Regions from separate parts of the Sporosarcina sp. 179-K 3D1 HS genome, predicted to be linked through region 3. Evidence: riboswitches for the same ligand, from Rfam matches in the RefSeq annotation. Region 3 holds a riboswitch; each other region holds the start of a gene.
What was found. A riboswitch is a leader RNA that binds a small molecule or an ion and turns the genes downstream of it on or off. The one in region 3 is predicted to bind S-adenosylmethionine.
Positions count from the first base shown of each region.

Region 1 (4,591 bases), on a different contig from region 3:
TGGCCAAGACGAATAGCAACATGGCCAAGCCGACTGTCCAAGCGCCACCAAGCCAATAAGCGGTAAAAAGAAGTACTACGTATAACGTCAATACTCCGAAGACAATGAAATCCGTTATGAAAGTGACGACGATGAACAGAAGCAGACCAATAAGTCCCATTTTCCAATCAAGGGCGAGGAGAATCCCGATAAGTGTGGCGGTCCCTTTCCCACCATTGAATCCCATATGGAACGGAAAGACATGGCCAAGGACCGCTGCCACACCAGCAAGGAACAACAAGGCGGAGCCGGCGCCCGCGGATAAATCGGCAATCCCGATGGCCCATCCCGCTAACAACACGGCCACAACGCCCTTTCCAATATCGATCAAAGCGACAAGTGCGCCGAATTTTTTGCCTAGTACAATAGTGGCGTTGGAGGCGCCTGCATTTTTAACGCCAGTCTCTTTTAAATTAACTCCGGATAGTTTCTGAGCCACGACCGATCCATGCAAGCACCCGATCGCATACCCCCATAACAAGATGCCGAATAGCCAAATTCCCATAAACATTCCCCCATCATCCGAATAACTAAAGTATACCATCTCTAAGCAATTGCAAGTTTCAGAAATTTGAAATAAACCCTTGACAATGAAAGCGGACAACCTCTATACTGTTTCACAAGATGGAAAACTGAAACATACACAACTCTTATCAAGAGCGGCGGAGGGACTAGGCCCTGCGATGCCCGGCAACCGGCAAGGCCAACTTGCAAAGGTGCTACTTCCTACAGATTCGTGCAAACGGTCTGAAAGATAAGGGGAGGAATAGCGAAAGCATACCCTCTTCTTAAGCGAAGGGGGTTTTTGTTCTATTTCTTACCCCTACCGCCTCCGTAATTCCATCTAAACCACTACAATTTTGGAGGTAATCAATGATGTCAAATTTACAACCTGAAACTCTCTTATTACATGGAGGCCAGAAGCCTGATCCTGTTACAGGGTCACGAGCAGTGCCGATCCATCGTACGACTTCTTTTGTATTCCGTGATACGGAACATGCTCAAAATTTATTTGCCCTTCAAGAAGCGGGCAATATTTATACACGTATTACAAATCCGACTGTTTCGGTATTTGAAGAGAGGATTGCCCTTTTGGAAGGCGGCACTGCTGCTGTCGCGCTATCTTCAGGCATGGCGGCCATCGCATTTTCCATTCTGAATATTGCGGGTGCGGGAGATGAAATCGTGGCGGCCGGCAATCTGTATGGCGGTACTTATAATCTATTCGCTGTCACTTTGCCGCGTTATGGCATCCATGTAAAGTTTGTCGATGCGACTGACCCTGAGAACTTCCGTGCTGCCATTACAGAGAAAACAAAAGCGTTGTTTGCGGAAACGATCGGAAATCCAAGCCTCCATGTGCTTGATATTGAAGCGGTCGCAAATGTCGCCCATGAAAATGATATTCCACTCTTAATAGATAATACATTCGCTTCTCCTTATGGTTGTAATCCAATCGAGTTCGGTGCAGATGTTGTCATTCATTCCGCAACGAAATGGATTGGTGGCCATGGCACGACAATTGGCGGTGTAGCGGTAGATGCGGGTAAGTTCGACTGGACAAGAGGAAAATTCCCAGGTTTCACAGAACCGGATGAAACCTACCATGGACTCCGCTACGGTATTGATACGGCAGGCGCCGCATTTGCAACGAAGCTACGTGTCCAGTTACTACGCGACTTCGGACCTTGCCTAGATCCGGACAGTGCATTCAACTTCCTACAAGGGCTGGAGACACTTCATCTACGCGTGACGAGACATAATGAAAATGCACTGAAGGTCGCGAAATTCTTGCAAGAGCATCCGGCCGTCGAATGGGTGACTTACACAGGACTGGAAGATCATCCGTCTTATGAAGCTGCGAAAAAATACTTGAAGCACGGTGAAGGCTCTATTATTGTATTCGGCATCAAAGGCGGCCGTGAAGCAGGCCGAAAAGTCATTGATAACGTGAATATCTGGTCCCATGTAGCCAATGTGGGTGATGCAAAATCACTCATTATACACCCGGCTTCGACAACACACCAGCAACTCAGTGCGGAAGATTTGGAAACTTCCGGTGTAACGGAAGAACTCATCCGCCTCTCCGTTGGATTGGAGTCGGCAGACGATATTATTGCCGATTTGAAACAAGCAATTGAAAATGCTACAGCTGTAAAAGCATAATCCTCATCCTCATCCTAGAAGCGATTTCCCATTCGAAATCGCTTTTTGTTTTCGTTTTATTTACTAGAAAAATACTATTTGAATATACTTCGTATTTTTATAAAACAGATTAAAAGAACTACATACTTGATAAAGTTGCTATAGGGTCGTTTGGACTTATGCTCAATACTAGCAAGCCACTAAACAGGAAAGAGAAAGTTAGAAACTCTTTGAAAGTGCTTTCACTCTATAACTTCCAATAAAGAATTATCTGAAATTGGTATTGACTTTGTCTAAACTATGTATTAATCTAATGTTTATATTACAGACAAAAGCGAATTCGTTTATTATTCGTTATATTTATTGCGACCAAACTACTATGCAATTGGGAGGAAAGGCTATTATGTACAATCCAGAAATTGAATCGGCCTCACGCGCTCAAATGGAAGAGTGGCAGTTGAGCGGTCTAAAGACAACGGTGAAAAATGTGTATGACAATGTGGAGTTCTACAGACAAAAATTTGATGAGCTAGGTGTTAAACCAGAAGACATTCAAACTATAGATGATATTGTAAAACTACCTTTCACTATCAAGAAGGATTTCCGCGATCAGTACCCATACGGGTTATTCGCCGTTCCTATTGAAGAAGTTACACGTATTCACGGCTCTTCCGGGACAAGTGGCAAGCCTACAATAGTCGGCTATACCGAAAAGGATTTGAAAAACTGGGGAATTATTGTGGCGCGAGCTATCGTGGCGGCAGGTGGAAAAAAGTCCGATGTATTCCATAACGCATACGGTTATGGCTTGTTTACAGGCGGATTGGGTCTTCACCAAGGAGCAGACGAGCTAGGTGTGGCAACGGTTCCAATCTCCGGTGGGAATACAGAGCGTCAAATCACGTTGATCAACGACCTGAAACCAAGAGGAATTTGCGGAACACCATCCTATATTTTAAGTATTGTCGAGAAAATGGAAGACATGGGCATTAACCCGCGTGAGACAGAGCTGAAATATGGTATTTTCGGTGCTGAGGCTTGGTCGGAAGAAATGCGTGCAAAACTTGAGGAAAAATTGGATATCAAAGCTGTTGATATTTACGGCTTAAGTGAAATTATGGGACCTGGCGTAGCAGTGGAATGCCATGAAGCACAAGATGGTCTTCATATTGCGGAAGATCACTTCTTTATTGAAATCATCGATCCGGATACACTTCAACCGGTGCCAGATGGTGAAAGTGGAGAGGTCGTCTTTACGAGCCTTCAAAAGGAAGCGTTGCCAGTGATCCGTTACCGTACGGGTGACATTGCTTCCATTACACGTGAAAAATGTAAATGTGGCAGAACGACGACTCGTATGTCACGTGTCAAAGGACGTACGGATGATATGCTCATTGTCCGTGGTGTAAACGTTTTCCCTTCAGAAATGGAAAGAGAACTACTCAAAATTGAAGGACTATTCCCTGTTTATCAAATTCACCGCATTCAAAAAGGGGTTATGGAAGGCATCGAGCTACATGTCGAGTGCGACGCAACTCTATATGCCACGGTAGAGGAAGACCTAAATCATGCGTTGATTGCTGCGTTGAAGAAAAAAATACAACATCAAATGAAATCGACATGCCTCATCTCCGTGGATGTAGTCGTTAATGCACCAAAAACAATTCCGCGCTCTGAAGGAAAGGCCATTCGTTTAGTTGATAAGCGGGAATCTAACCCGATTGGTGTCTAATTAGGACACCTTAGAAAAAGGAGTGTATTAAATGGGGGATCTTCTACAGTTTACGTTGACTGGAGTGACAATAGGCAGCATTTATGCCATTGTCGCTCTCGGCTTCGTAACGATATATAGTGTTACGAAAGTGATTAATCTGGCGCAGGGTGAATTTGTCATGCTGGGCGGATTGACGATGTTCTCCTTGACAACGGCTGGCATTCCTTATTGGCTTGCTTTTTTCATCACTATTTTCTTTGTACTCATTCTCGGTTGGATTATGGAATTCATATTAATTAGACGGGCAAAGGGCGCAGATGCAATCAGTTTGATCATTCTGACAATCGGTGCGTCTATTTTTATTCGCGGGATTGCGAGTGTGGTGTGGGGGAAGGACCAATTACGGGTTGCTCCCTTCACGGAAAACACGCCGATCAATGTCGCAGGAGCGACAATTACTCCTCAAGCGATGTGGGTTGTCTTGATCATGTTGCTAGTTGTATTCCTTCTTTATATTCTAATTGATAAAACAATGGTTGGAAAAGCGTTCCAAGCTTCTTCGGTAAATCCGTTGGCAGCTCGTTTAATGGGTGTCAGTCCGATAAGGATGTCATCGCTTTCATTTACATTAAGTGCCGCGCTTGGTGCATTGGCGGGTCTTGCGATCGCTCCCATCATGTTCCCTGCATATGA
Region 1 is NZ_JBFEGI010000012.1:54,749-59,339, reverse strand. It holds gene AB1K83_RS14620 (glycerol-3-phosphate acyltransferase) at 1-544, opposite strand, end outside; SAM riboswitch class I at 687-800, shown strand; gene AB1K83_RS14615 (O-acetylhomoserine aminocarboxypropyltransferase/cysteine synthase family protein) at 916-2,205, shown strand; gene AB1K83_RS14610 (phenylacetate--CoA ligase family protein) at 2,588-3,916, shown strand; gene AB1K83_RS14605 (branched-chain amino acid ABC transporter permease) at 3,948-4,591, shown strand, end outside.
Region 1: linked by a shared signal. The riboswitch ahead of AB1K83_RS14615 (O-acetylhomoserine aminocarboxypropyltransferase/cysteine synthase family protein) and the one ahead of AB1K83_RS12800 (methionine ABC transporter ATP-binding protein) in region 3 are both predicted to bind S-adenosylmethionine.

Region 2 (4,591 bases), on a different contig from region 3:
CCTCATTTTCTGTTGCCACAACAAAGATATTCTTGAATTGATCCGGCACCTCTTCCAGCGCCAAAGCTTCCTTCAAATCCAAGTCCGAGGAAATGGCCATAGCCCCCGGAATGACCGATAGTTCAGCACTTTGCAGGGCAACCGGCAATTGATTGAGCAAAATCGGTTGGATCTGCAAATCCTTTGGATTATCCACAATATCTTCTTCAGTCGCCTTGGACGCGTCCACCGCCGCATCCAAGGCAATCAAACCGGCTTCCTGCAGCATTCCCAATGCCACAGGTAGATTCACCGGATCATTCGGCACCGTGAGGGTCGCCCCCTCCTCGATTTCGTCCAACGAATCGTATACTTCGGAGAACAAGCCGATTGGTTCGGTTGGCACATCAATCACCGCCGACAGCGGCAGGCCTTTGTCCCGTTTCAAATTGTCCAAAAAGGCCTCATGCTGAAAGAGATTCAAATCGATTTCTCCGGCGAGCAAGTCATCATTCAACTCATCGATATCTTTGTACTCAAAGAAGCTTACTTGATATCCCTTCTCTTTTAGCCCTGGAATGACCGCTTTTTTCAACAGAAAATTAAATGACCCGCCGGTTGTGCCGATCAACAACGTCTTGTCATCTTGCGCGGCGTTTTTACCGTTGCATGCACCCAATGACGCCAATAACAAAATCATAATCAATAATAAGGCAGTTCTTTTCATCATTCATCCGCTCTCCTATTCTCGTCCACTCTTCAGTGAAACCGTGAAGAAAAATTGATGCACTTTGTGTATGTTTTTCATACTTCCATGAGTCAGTATACTATATTTTCTCATTTACCGACATCTTTCAACGACAGAAAAACCATCCACCTCATTTTTGGGAGAGGGGATGGTTTTCCAAGTTCATTTAGGATTCGAGGTTTCAAGGTTTCGAGCTGATGATTACTGCATCCAAGCCGGTTTACCGAATCCTTGGAAATCGGAGTCGATCACTTCTTCGAATTTATCCGATTCTACAATCTCGATAATATCTTTCGCAAATTGCTTGTCTTTGTTATCTGTTTTCACAGCAACCACGTTACGGAATTGATCCGGCATGTCTTCCAACGCAAGTGCGTCCAATAAGTTCATGTTGGCAGCCAACGCGAAGTTTCCTGGAACCGCTGCAAGATCCGCTCCTTCTACTGAACGTGGCAACTGTCCAGCTTCGATCGGTTGGATGACCAAGTTCTTTGGATTTTCAACTACGTCTTTTTCAGATGCTTTCAACGGCTCGACGTCCGGATTCATTTTAATCAGGCCGTTCGCTTCAAGCACAAGCAATGTTCTCGCTGCATTGACCGGGTCATTCGGGATCGTAATGGAAGCACCATCTTCCACTTCATCCAGTGACTTATATTTATTTGAATAAATACCGAGTGGAGCCGTTGGAACAACAATCAAATCCGTCAAATCCATATTGTTTTCTTTCGAGAAATTTTCCAAGTAGACGATATGCTGGAACAAGTTAGCGTCAATATCGCCGCTATCCAACGCATTGTTCGGCTGGATATAGTCGCTAAATTCCACAATCTCCACTTCATAACCTTTTTCTTCCAGACCTGGAGTAATCGCTTTTTTCAACATATCGCTATACGGTCCCGCAGTAGCACCGAATTTCAACGTTTTCTTTTCCTCTGTAGCCGTAGTGTCTTCCGCCTTTTCTTTCCCACCACAAGCGGCGAGGGCTGCAGCCAATACAACGGCAAGAAGCGTCAATACAAATTTTCTCATTTTCTTCTCTCCTCAATTATCGTTTATCTATAGCTTTTGAAACCCGATCTCCCGTAAATTGAATTAACTGTACTAAAATGATAAGTATAGCAACTGTTACCACCATGATGGTGTTATCATAACGATAATAACCGAACCGGATGGCCAGATCCCCGATTCCCCCGCCCCCGACAAAACCTGCCATGGCCGAGTAGGCTACCAGACTGATAACTGTCAATGTAACACCTTGGACAATGCTCGACTTGGCTTCGGGCAATAGAACATTGCGGATGATCATCCACGGAGAAGCCCCAATAGCGATTGCAGCCTCAATGACTCCCTTGTCAATCTCCCTCATGGATGTTTCCACAATCCTTGCAAAAAACGGAATGGCCGCCGCCGACAAGGAAACACTCGCAGCTGCCGGGCCGATTGTGCTGCCGACAATCAGTTTAGTCAATGGTATCAAGGCGACCAGCAAAATGATGAACGGAATTGACCGCACCATATTGACAATAAAACCAAAGAAGGAATTAATCAGTGCATTCTCCAAGAACAGTCCACGATCCGTTATAAAGAGCAGAATGCCCAAAGGCAGCCCGATGACAATCGCTATTGCTAATGAAATGCCAATCATATACAGAGTTTCACCAAAAGCTTTCGTGATATCTGGTATCAATTCAACAATATGTACCATATCAATTCCCATTGTCAATCACCTCCACAATCGCTTCTTGTCCAACCATATAATCGATCGCTTTTTGAATTTCCTGCGGATCTCCTTGTAATTCCATTAAAAACGTGCCAAGCGGGCTTTCCTGAATATATTCGATAGAACCGTGCAAGAAATTCCCCTTTACATTGAAATGCTGCATCGTATCGGAAATAACACTCTTTACGGCGACATCTCCTTTAAATATCACTTTCACCAATGTTCCGGTGCACGTCTCTAAAATGGCATCCGGCACATCGAACGAAACGACACTGCTGATGAACTCTTTCGTCAACGGCTGTTTCGGATCGGAGAAAATATCATATACTTGTCCTTCTTCAATCACTTTCCCGTCCTGCATGATCGCCATCCGATCGCAAATCTCTTTTACAACGTTCATTTCGTGAGTTATCAAAACGATCGTAATTTTTAATTCACGATTGATCTTCTTGAGCAACCGTAATATTGACGTTGTCGTATTCGGGTCTAGGGCGGATGTCGCTTCATCACAAAGTAACACGGATGGATTATTGGCCAATGCACGGGCGATTCCGACCCGCTGTTTCTGTCCGCCACTTAACTGCGCGGGGTACACATTCCGTTTGTCAGCCAGACCTACCATTTCGAGCAATTCTGTAACTCGTGCCTCCACTTGATTCGCCGGCATTTTGGCTGCATGCAGGGCAAAGGCGATATTTTCAAAGACCGTTTTTTGACTGATAAGGTAAAAATGTTGAAAGATCATTCCGATTTTCAAACGGGCTTGGCGCAAGGCTCTCCCCTTCAACTTGATTAAATTCAAGTCATCGACTAAGACTGTGCCACTCGTCGGCTTTTCCAATAAATTCATACAACGGAGCAATGAGCTTTTCCCTGCGCCTGAATAACCGACAATGCCAAAAATCTCGCCTGTATGGATTTCGAGCGTGACATTGTCTACACCTTTCACGATGCCACCCTTTGTCTTGTATTCTTTTGAAAGATTTTTGATCTGGATCATTGGCTCTCCTCTTTCTACAAATCAACGGGTATCCAATTATCCGCTGAATAAATATAAAAAACCTCTTCCATTTTCATCAATGAAAGAAGCACTGAACAATATCAGCTTATCTCTCAGAATGAAAATCCACTCTGTAGGACTTGGCACCTTCCTTGTATACAAGGGGTTGCTGGACGTCATCGGGCCTTTCCCTCGGTCGCTCTGGATAAGAGTAATTATTTAATTTTTTTGACCTTAGATTAGCTTATATTTATTTAAACAATTAGTCAAGCTTATTCGACAATTTTCGCTAGTTTGCAGATAGTCCCGCATTATATGTATACTATTCTTTAAACAGATGATTGAGAAAAGAGGAAAACCAAATGGCGATTTCAAATCGATTGCAAGCGTTACCCCCACACTTTTTCACAACATTGATCGGCAAAGTTGAGGCTGCTATGGCAGAAGGCCGAGATGTCATCAATCTAGGCCGCGGAAATCCAGATCAACCGACTCCCCCGCATATTGTCAAGGCGTTGCAACAAGCGGTGGAAGACCCTGCCACCCATGGGTATTCCCCATTCAGAGGAACTAAAGAATTACGTCAGGCGGCTGCCGACTATTATCAACGGGAGTTTGGCGTGACCGTCGATCCTGAAACCGAAGTGGCTGTCCTTGGCGGCACAAAAATCGGTGTCGTCGAACTGCCGCTTGCGATTCTGAATGAAGGCGAATTATTGCTTCTTCCCGATCCCGGATATCCGGATTACTTGTCGGGTGTAAGCCTGGCTGATATCCGGTATGAAACGATGCCGCTTCTCGAGGAAAACGGATTTTTTCCTGACTATACTGCACTTTCCGATAGACAAAAACAGGAAGCAAAATTGATGTATTTGAATTATCCAAGCAACCCGACAGGCGTGACCGCCACCCTCCCATTTTTTGAAGAGACGGTCGCCTTTGCCAAAGAACATGGCATTTACGTATTGCAAGACTTCGCTTATGGCGCCATCGGATTTGACGGCAAAAAGCCGATTAGCTTTCTGCAAGCGGAAGGAGCAAAAGACGTCGGCATCGAAATGCTCTCTCTTTCCAAAATGTACAATATGGCTGGATGGAGGGTCGGATTCGCGGTTGGAAATGCGGAAATTGTGGAAGCGAT
Region 2 is NZ_JBFEGI010000002.1:251,548-256,138, reverse strand. It holds gene AB1K83_RS03970 (MetQ/NlpA family ABC transporter substrate-binding protein) at 1-709, opposite strand, end outside; gene AB1K83_RS03965 (MetQ/NlpA family ABC transporter substrate-binding protein) at 929-1,759, opposite strand; gene AB1K83_RS03960 (methionine ABC transporter permease) at 1,776-2,447, opposite strand; gene AB1K83_RS03955 (methionine ABC transporter ATP-binding protein) at 2,437-3,450, opposite strand; SAM riboswitch class I at 3,554-3,662, opposite strand; gene AB1K83_RS03950 (pyridoxal phosphate-dependent aminotransferase) at 3,813-4,591, shown strand, end outside.
Region 2: linked by a shared signal. The riboswitch ahead of AB1K83_RS03955 (methionine ABC transporter ATP-binding protein) and the one ahead of AB1K83_RS12800 (methionine ABC transporter ATP-binding protein) in region 3 are both predicted to bind S-adenosylmethionine.

Region 3 (4,591 bases):
ATCATCATTGTCGAGGGCGGATCGGATCGAAAACGTCTTTTGAAAGTCTTGGCAGAACCAGTCCATATCATATGTACAAACGGCACGGTCAGCACGTATCGACTGGAGGAGTTGTTAGAGCCTTACGAAGAGCATGAAGTCTTCGTATTTGTTGATGCGGACGAATCGGGCGAGAAAATCCGCACGTTATTCAAAAGAGAATTTCCTGAATTCTTCCATTTATATACCGATAAGATATACAAGGAAGTGGAAAAAACCCCTTATAAAACATTAGCCACGATTTTACTTGGCGCAGACTTTAAAATCCGCTCGGAATTTTTATTTTGAAGGATGAGAAATAATTGGAAATTTGGACTCGAGAAAAATGGGAAAGCCATATAGATAAGTCTCAAACGGCTGTCTATTATTTATATACGCCGATGTGTGGAACATGTGCCGTCGCCAGCAAAATGATGGAGGTCGTCGCAGCTATGAAGCCGGCTTTACCAATAGGTAAAGCAGATCTGAATTACGAGCAGTCTTTGGCTGTGGATTATGAAATCGAAAGTGTTCCTTGTCTTTTAATTCAGAAAGATGGCCGAATCGAACATAAGATTTATGCTTTCCATTCGGTTCCGTATCTTCTTGAGAAAATCGGTTGACATCAGGAGCCTTCATATGATAAATTTTGTTTTGTCATTTGAATAGTTTACTCTTATTAAGAGTGGTGGAGGGATAGTGCCCGATGAAACCCGGCAACCGTCACGCAAGTGAAATGGTGCCAAATCACGCAAAGCGGACGCTTTGAAAGATGAGAGATCGGATGGACATTCATTCCTAATGAAAACGTCAAGCCTTTCTGCCGTCTGCGGGAAGGTTTTTTATTTTTATTCAGCGGGTGTCCGATTTTGAGGGAGTTCAGATGGAAATAGTCTTTTTCCACGACGCCTGAAAGTGCCTTGATTTCTGCAAAGAACGCAGAAATACGGCAAATCGAACCCTTCGCTGTTCGATTCACAATTACGCCGAGGCGTAATTGATTTTTGTAGAGGTGAGAAGATGATTCGGTTATCAGATGTCAATAAAGAGTTCGGCACGAGTTCAACCCGTATTCGGGCAGTGGATTCTGTGTCGCTTGAAATTGCGGATGGGGAAATTTTCGGCATCATCGGATATAGTGGCGCGGGGAAAAGTACATTAATCCGTCTGTTGAATGGCCTGGAGATGCCGACCAGTGGAAATGTCTTCATCGGCGGCCGGGAAATGTCGGCAATCAAAGGCAGAGAGTTGCGGGAGGCACGGCAAAAGGTCAGTATGATCTTCCAGCATTTCAATTTGCTTTGGTCTCGCACGGTTAAAGAAAATATTGCGTTTCCGCTTGAAATCGCAGGGGTCCGAAAAGCGGACCGCGAACGGAAAGTAAATGAATTGATAGACTTGGTAGGATTGGCCGGCCGGGAAAATGCCTATCCCTCCGAATTATCGGGTGGTCAAAAACAGCGTGTCGGCATAGCCCGTGCACTGGCCAATGATCCCGAGGTCCTTCTATGTGATGAAGCGACATCCGCTCTCGATCCAGAGACGACGGATTCCATATTGGATCTGTTGACGAGCATCAATGAGCGGCTGGGGCTGACGATTGTCCTGATAACACATGAAATGCACGTCATTCGGAAAATTTGCCATCGGGTGGCTGTCATGGAGTCCGGGAAAGTTGTTGAAATGGGCAATGTCCTCGATGTTTTCCAGTCACCACAAGCCGAGATTACCAAGCGCTTCGTCTCCCAGTTGACGGAGCCAGCTGAAACGAAGCAGGCGTTAAGCCATATGAAGGAAGAAATACCAACCGGTGAATTGATCAAACTTGTTTTCGTTGGAGAGCAAACAGAACAACCGGTCCTCGCCAGTCTCATCCGGAAATTTACAATCGATGTTAATATTGTGCAAGGCAATATTTCGACGACGCGGGGCGGGGCTTATGGAACGTTGATCCTTCAGTTCGTTGGTGAGAAGACATTGATTGCCGAAGCGATTCACTATCTTCATGAGCAAGGTGTCCAGACGGAGGTGATCGGCAATGATTGAGGAATGGTTTCCAAATGTGAAATGGGACAAAATGTGGGAAGCGACCTATGAGACATTGTATATGTCGGCCATTTCAACGTTTTTCACATTCGTACTAGGGATTGCGCTCGGCGTGCTGCTGTTTTTATCAAGTCCCGGGCAGCTATGGAAAAATAGATTCGTCAACGTCGTAACAGGCGCGGTCGTCAATATATTCCGCTCGATTCCTTTTATCATCCTGATCATATTGTTAATACCATTTACAACATTCCTCGTTGGCACGATGCGTGGACCGAATGCAGCGTTGCCAGCCCTGATCATCGGGGCCGCGCCGTTTTATGGCAGAATGGTGTTGATAGCTTTGCAGGAAATCGATAAAGGCGTTATTGAAGCTGCCAAGTCGATGGGCGCAAAAACGCGGACGATCATTTTTAAAGTGTTACTTCCGGAATCCATGCCAGCGCTCATCTCAGGCATCACGGTGACTGCTATTGCGCTTGTCGGATATACCGCCATGGCGGGAATCATCGGGGCGGGAGGTCTTGGAAATCTTGCCTATCTGGATGGTTTCCAACGTGGTCGAGATGACGTTACATTAATGGCGACCATTTTAATCTTAATCATTGTTTTCATTATCCAAATGATTGGAGACATGATTGTCAAGCAGTTGGACAAACGGTAATACTTCAGGGAATAACAGGAAACCTTGTACATACTTATGAAAAGTCGGGCAACGTGTCGACAGTAGGTTACGGGTTCCCTGTTTACTATAAAAACCAAACAATAAAGGAGAATGAACTAGATGAAGAAGCTTTTAGCTGGAATCCTATTTGCGATACTTGTCCTGTCCCTTGCCGCTTGCGGAACGAAAGATACAGGAACTAGCGGTCAAAGTACAACTGACGGAGCAAATAAAGGGGAAGAAAACAAACAAGAAGAATTGACTAAAATTGTTGTTGGAGCTTCCAATACACCACATGCGGTTATTCTAGAAGAAGCTAAGCCATTATTGGAGGAAAAAGGTTTTGAACTGGAAATTGAAACCTATCAAGACTATGTATTGCCGAACAAAGATTTAGAATCAAAAACTTTGGATGCGAACTACTTCCAACATATCCCGTATCTGGAAGGTCAAATTGCAGATTTTGGCTATGATTTTGTCAATGCAGGGGCTATCCACATCGAACCGATCGGCGTGTATTCCCAAAAATACAAAACTCTTGAGGAATTACCGGAAGGTGCAACTATCTTAATCAGTAATTCGGTCTCTGACCATGGTCGCGTGCTTGCCATGCTGGAAGAGAATGGGCTTATCAAACTGAAAGACGGCGTGGAGAAAGTGAAAGCGGAGTTGGAAGATATTGTGGAGAATCCAAAAAATCTTCAATTCGATCCGAACTATGAGCCTGCATTGATGCCCCAACTGTACAATAATGGGGAAGGCGATGCACTTCTCATCAACTCAAACTATGCCATTGACGCAGGTTTAAATCCGTTGGAAGACGCAATTGCACTTGAAGAAACAGACTCGCCTTATGTTAATATCATCACTGTCCGTGAAGGCGATGAAAACAAAGATTCGATCAAAGCGTTGGTTGAAGTGTTGAAGTCGAAAGAAATTCAAGATTTCATCCTGGAAGAGTGGGGCGGCTCAGTCGTTCCAGTGGAACAATAATTATCTTGGCTGTCTCGATCCGGTTTTCCGGTGTCGAGGCAGCTTTTTATATTGGTTAAACCACCCTTTCCCATGCAGGTTCTATGATGATAAAGATTGAAAAATACAAATGTTTTTCACACTATTCCCAAGCCCATAAAGATATGATAAGGTGATTTTGCTTATAAAATAATACATCTGTTCATTTGAGGAGGACATATAGTGAAGTGGAAAATTGGTCTGATCGGGAGAATCCTGATTGCTATCGGATTGGCCGTGGGAATGGGAATCCTCCTTCCGAACATACATGAGGGGCTCGCTACGAATTTCACCCGTCTTTTTGCTACGTTCAATATGCTATTCGGTGGGTTTCTTAATTTTATCGTGCCCCTGATCATTATCGCTTTCATCGCGCCGGGGATTGCAAAGCTTGGGACGGGGTCCGGGAAACTGCTCGGTCTTGCTACGGTTTTTGCTTATCTCTCCACTATTTTTGCAGGGGTTCTGGCTTATTTTGTGGCAACGACCCTGTTGCCGAATGTGATTCATAAACCGGGCGATTCAGTTGTTGAAAATGCAGGGAAGGCTGCTGCCACTTCGTTTTTTGAACTGGAAATGGAGCCAATCATGGGAGTTATGGCGGCTTTGATCGTAGCTTTCTTATTTGGAATCGGTATGGCCTCCATCAAAAGCGTATCCTTGCTCGCTGTGTTTGAAGAACTCAATGTATTAATTGAAAAGGTAATTTCGAATGTTATCATCCCTTTATTGCCTGTGCATATTTTCGGTATTTTCCTCAACATGACTTACACTGGTGAAGTGGCGAAGGTACTATCTGTTTTCGCCTTTGTTTTCGCCATGATCATTGTGCTCCATCTAACCATGTTGACAATC
Region 3 is NZ_JBFEGI010000009.1:110,572-115,162, forward strand. It holds gene AB1K83_RS12790 (toprim domain-containing protein) at 1-327, shown strand, start outside; gene AB1K83_RS12795 (thioredoxin family protein) at 342-641, shown strand; SAM riboswitch class I at 692-797, shown strand; gene AB1K83_RS12800 (methionine ABC transporter ATP-binding protein) at 1,039-2,064, shown strand; gene AB1K83_RS12805 (methionine ABC transporter permease) at 2,057-2,725, shown strand; gene AB1K83_RS12810 (MetQ/NlpA family ABC transporter substrate-binding protein) at 2,846-3,718, shown strand; gene AB1K83_RS12815 (dicarboxylate/amino acid:cation symporter) at 3,920-4,591, shown strand, end outside.

Region 4 (4,591 bases), on a different contig from region 3:
CATGCTTTTCTCCTTTATTTCATCTAGTTTACTCCCAATAGACTACTAGGGAAGACCCTCTTGATTATAGACTAAGGAACTGGAAGAAGATAGGGTTTCCCTTGACTTCGAACTATTCCCAAATGAAAGAAACTTTTCTTTATTCCCACAAAAAAAAGACACCTTTCACAGGTGTCATACAACATATCCAAGTGATCGCAGGACGTTATCCATGAATGCTTCGGAATAAAGATAAACTTCCTCACGTTCGGGCTCTTGATAAACATCATGATAGAGCCGCTTCCACTGTTTGATTTGAACCTCCGACAGTTTCTGTTTCCATACCCAGCTCCGGGCATAGGCGATATCCGTTATTTTATCGTCCCCTCCGATGTGAAGAAGGACGGGCACATCTTGAATCTCGTCCTCATGCAGGAGAACCGATTTCATAAAAGTTTGCAGTTCTTTATACCAGGCCGCCGTCACAACCGGATTATACAGACGGTCTGTTTGCGCATCAACATAATTATCGTAATTGCGGGTCAATAGTTCAATACCGATTTCATGATTCAATTTCGCAGAGGAGGAAAATTTCGTCAGCATCGCGGAAAATTTCGGCGGATGATGTTTCAACGAAAGCCACGGTGAACTTAAGATAATTCCCGCGCACTCCACTTTTTCCGTCTGCAAGAGGCGCGCCACCAACGTCGCTCCCAAGCCATGCCCGAAAACAAACAGTGGCAAGTGATCTGCCAAGCCAGCTGTTATCAGTTTCTTGACAAACTCCACGTATGTCGAAAAGGATTCATTATGGATCCTCCTACCAGTCTCTTCTCCATGGCCAGGCAAATCTCCAGTTATGACATGAAAACCGCTAGCCCTCAGTTTCTGGATCAACCATGCGAAACGGTTATGATGTTCATAGGCATTATGAACAATGACTGCCACCGCCCTCGGCTGGCCGTCCGCTTCCCATTTCCACATGAGCATCCTCCTCATCTTTCATAGACTACTCTCTCTTTTACCGTTTTCAGTTCAATAAAAACTTGAACTTTGTTACGATAATTATACACCACTAGAGGAAGAGGGAGAACGAATTGATTTATCCATATAAAGACAAGACCCCAAATATTGATCCGTCTGTTTACATTGCAGAGTATACAACAATTACGGGAGACGTGACAATCGGTGCGGAATCGTCAATCTGGTTCAACACCGTCATCCGTGGAGACGTCTCACCCACCATAATCGGGAGAAAGGTTAATATCCAAGACTTATGCTGCCTTCACCAAAGTCCGAATCGACCATTGGTACTGGAAGATGAAGTCTCCATCGGACACCAAGTGACGCTCCATAGCTGCACCATCCGTAAAGGAGCCCTCGTCGGAATGGGCGCCATCGTTTTGGATGGAGCTGAAATCGGAGAAGGTGCTTTCGTCGGAGCCGGCAGCTTAGTTCCCCCTGGAAAAAAAGTGCCTCCCAACACATTGGTAATGGGCTCCCCCGCCAAAGTCGTGCGTGAATTAAACGACGACGACCGGAAAGATATGGAACGAATTGTCCGGGAGTATGCGGAAAAAGGGCAGTATTATAAGAGTTTACAGAAATGATAGGATAGAATGAAGTGGAATTCCACTAAGCAGGAATAGCTGGATGTATTCGTTGGAAGTTATGGGTGATTCGAGCGAATGGAGGCGAGTTTTGAACTAGGTTCTAGAAATAATGAGCGGTTTTCCGGAGTTATGAGCGCCCCCGACGAGTTATCAGGGCTTCTCCGGAGTTATAAGCGTTCCCAATTGATTATGGGCGATTCTTCGGAGTTATAAGCGTTCCCAACGAATTATGAGCGCTTCTCCGGGGTTATGAGCGGTCCCTGGAAGTTATGGGCGCCTCTATAAATTATCAGCGGTTTTCTAACAATTACAATAGAACCCTCAGCTTCACTGCCAAAAAATAACAGGAAGGGTGCCACTGCCGGCTCCCTTCCTGTTTTATTTCAATTATCCAATCACGCGTTCCGCCAAATCCCTAAGCGCAGTGGCTCTGTCTGTCTGCTCCCATGGCAATTCGATATCGGTACGGCCGAAATGTCCGTATGCCGCGGTTTGCTTATAGATCGGGCGGCGCAGATCAAGCATCTTGATAATGCCGGCTGGACGAAGGTCGAATAGTTCGCGGACTAGTCCCACAAGCTTGCTTTCATCGATTGTACCCGTGCCGAACGTATCGACCGAAATGGAAACTGGTTTGGCCACACCTATCGCGTAGGCCAGTTGCACTTCGCAGCGATCCGCCAAGCCCGCCGCCACAATATTTTTCGCGACATACCGTGCAGCATAAGATGCGGAGCGGTCCACTTTCGTCGCATCTTTTCCGGAAAACGCTCCGCCGCCGTGCCGAGCATAACCGCCGTATGTATCGACGATGATTTTACGGCCAGTCAGACCCGCATCTCCTTGAGGACCACCGATGACAAACCGTCCAGATGGATTAATAAAATACTTCGTGTTTTCATCTAACAGCTCTCCCGGAACGACTGAACCAATCACAACTTCCTTCATGTCGCGGGTGATTTGTTCAAGTGTCACCTCGGGATGGTGTTGCGTCGAAATGACAATCGTATCGATCCGAACCGGTTTATTATCTTCATCATATTCAACTGTCACTTGCGTTTTACCGTCCGGACGCAAATACGGAAGGATCTCCTCTTTGCGGACTTCCGTGAGGCGCCGTGACAATTTATGTGCCAAGCTGATCGGCAGAGGCATCAATTCCGGTGTTTCATTACAAGCAAATCCGAACATGAGCCCTTGGTCCCCTGCTCCGATCGCTTCCAGTTCCTCATCCGTCATCGTTCCTTCCCGGGCTTCCAACGCTTGGTTGACCCCCGCCGCAATTTCCGGGGATTGCTCGTCAATGGAAGTCAGGACAGCCGATGTCTCCCAGTCGAAGCCAAATTTCGCACGTGTATATCCGATTTCTTTTACCGTTTCCCGTACCACTTTTGGAATATCCACATACGTAGTTGTCGTAATTTCACCAGTTACCAAAACGAGCCCTGTTGTAATTGTTGTTTCGCAGGCTACTCGTGCATTTGCATCTTCCTTCAAAATGGCATCGAGAATGGCGTCCGAAATCTGATCGCACATTTTGTCCGGATGGCCCTCGGTTACAGATTCTGAAGTGAACAATTTACGATTTGTCATACAATTTCCTCCTATATCCTACGAGATTGATACGGTACTCATAAGTCCCATGTTCAGTTTAATCGACTAAGATCAAACTTTAAGCCATTTCGAGCTTTAACACGAGGGATAAAGGGCAATCTAAATAAAAAAGCCCTTCACTCACGTAAAAACATGAGGAAAGGCATAATTTCGAGAAGCACCTTTCACTCTTATCGTTCAAGGAATTTTACCTTGGTCCAGGTTTGGCACCTTCTCGCAGACAACGATGTCTTTGCAGGTTGCCGGGTTTCATAGGGCCTGACCCCTCCACCAGCTCGGGATAAGAGTATCCGTTCATTCTCATGCTACGCAATTTCATGTCGTATGTCAACAATTTATGACATTTGTGTCGAATTCTTTGCGGTTTCAAATTAGTGTAGATTATTATTAGTAATGTGTTATACTATTCGTGAATTGTAATGAAACCCAAGATTTTGGGATTATATGCAAAGGACGGTACAAAAATTATGATTTCAGCGAAAATTGGCGATGGACTAAAAAATCTTCTAGCAGGAGAAAATGTAAACATCCAGCTTTCCGTGCCACAACTGGTTGAAAAAGCGACTTCACGCGGAGAGGCTCAACTTACTGCAGACGGCGCCATCACTGCGCAGACAGGGAAATATACAGGACGTTCCCCAGAAGATAAGTATATCGTCGAGGAAGCGTCCTCCAAAGACAAAATCGATTGGGGTAAAGTGAACCGACCGATTTCTTCCGAAATTTTCGATTCTCTATATACGAAAGTTCTCGATCACCTAGGCAAAAAAGACGAACTTTTCGTCTTTAAAGGGTTTGCAGGTGCTGATAAAGATGCACGCTTGGCAATCCAAGTTGTTAACGAATATGCATGGCAGAACCTCTTCGTCCACCAATTATTCATCCGTCCGACGGAAGAAGAATTGCAAACGCACGAAGCTCAGTTCACCATTCTAGCGGCTCCTTCATTCAAAGCAGATCCAGCTGTCGACGGTACTCGTTCCGAGACTTTCATCATTGTATCACTTGAAAAGCGCATCGTCTTGATCGGTGGTACAGAATACGCTGGAGAAATGAAAAAATCGATCTTCTCCATTATGAACTACTTGCTTCCTGAACAAGGTATCCTTCCAATGCACTGTTCAGCGAACGTTGGTGAAGACGGCGATGTTGCTTTATTCTTCGGTCTTTCCGGCACAGGAAAAACAACTCTCTCAGCAGATGCAGACCGTAAATTGATCGGTGACGATGAGCACGGTTGGTCCGACAATGGCGTCTTCAACATTGAAGGCGGATGCTATGCGAAATGTATCAACTTGTCTCAAGAAAAAGAGCCGGAAATTTTCGGAGCAATTCGATTCGGTTCCGTTTTGGAAAACGTCGTCGTTGACCCGGAAACACGCATT
Region 4 is NZ_JBFEGI010000002.1:15,366-19,956, reverse strand. It holds gene AB1K83_RS02785 (methyl-accepting chemotaxis protein) at 1-1, opposite strand, end outside; gene AB1K83_RS02780 (alpha/beta hydrolase) at 175-963, opposite strand; gene AB1K83_RS02775 (gamma carbonic anhydrase family protein) at 1,077-1,589, shown strand; gene metK (methionine adenosyltransferase) at 1,980-3,185, opposite strand; SAM riboswitch class I at 3,374-3,493, opposite strand; gene pckA (phosphoenolpyruvate carboxykinase (ATP)) at 3,674-4,591, shown strand, end outside.
Region 4: linked by a shared signal. The riboswitch ahead of metK (methionine adenosyltransferase) and the one ahead of AB1K83_RS12800 (methionine ABC transporter ATP-binding protein) in region 3 are both predicted to bind S-adenosylmethionine.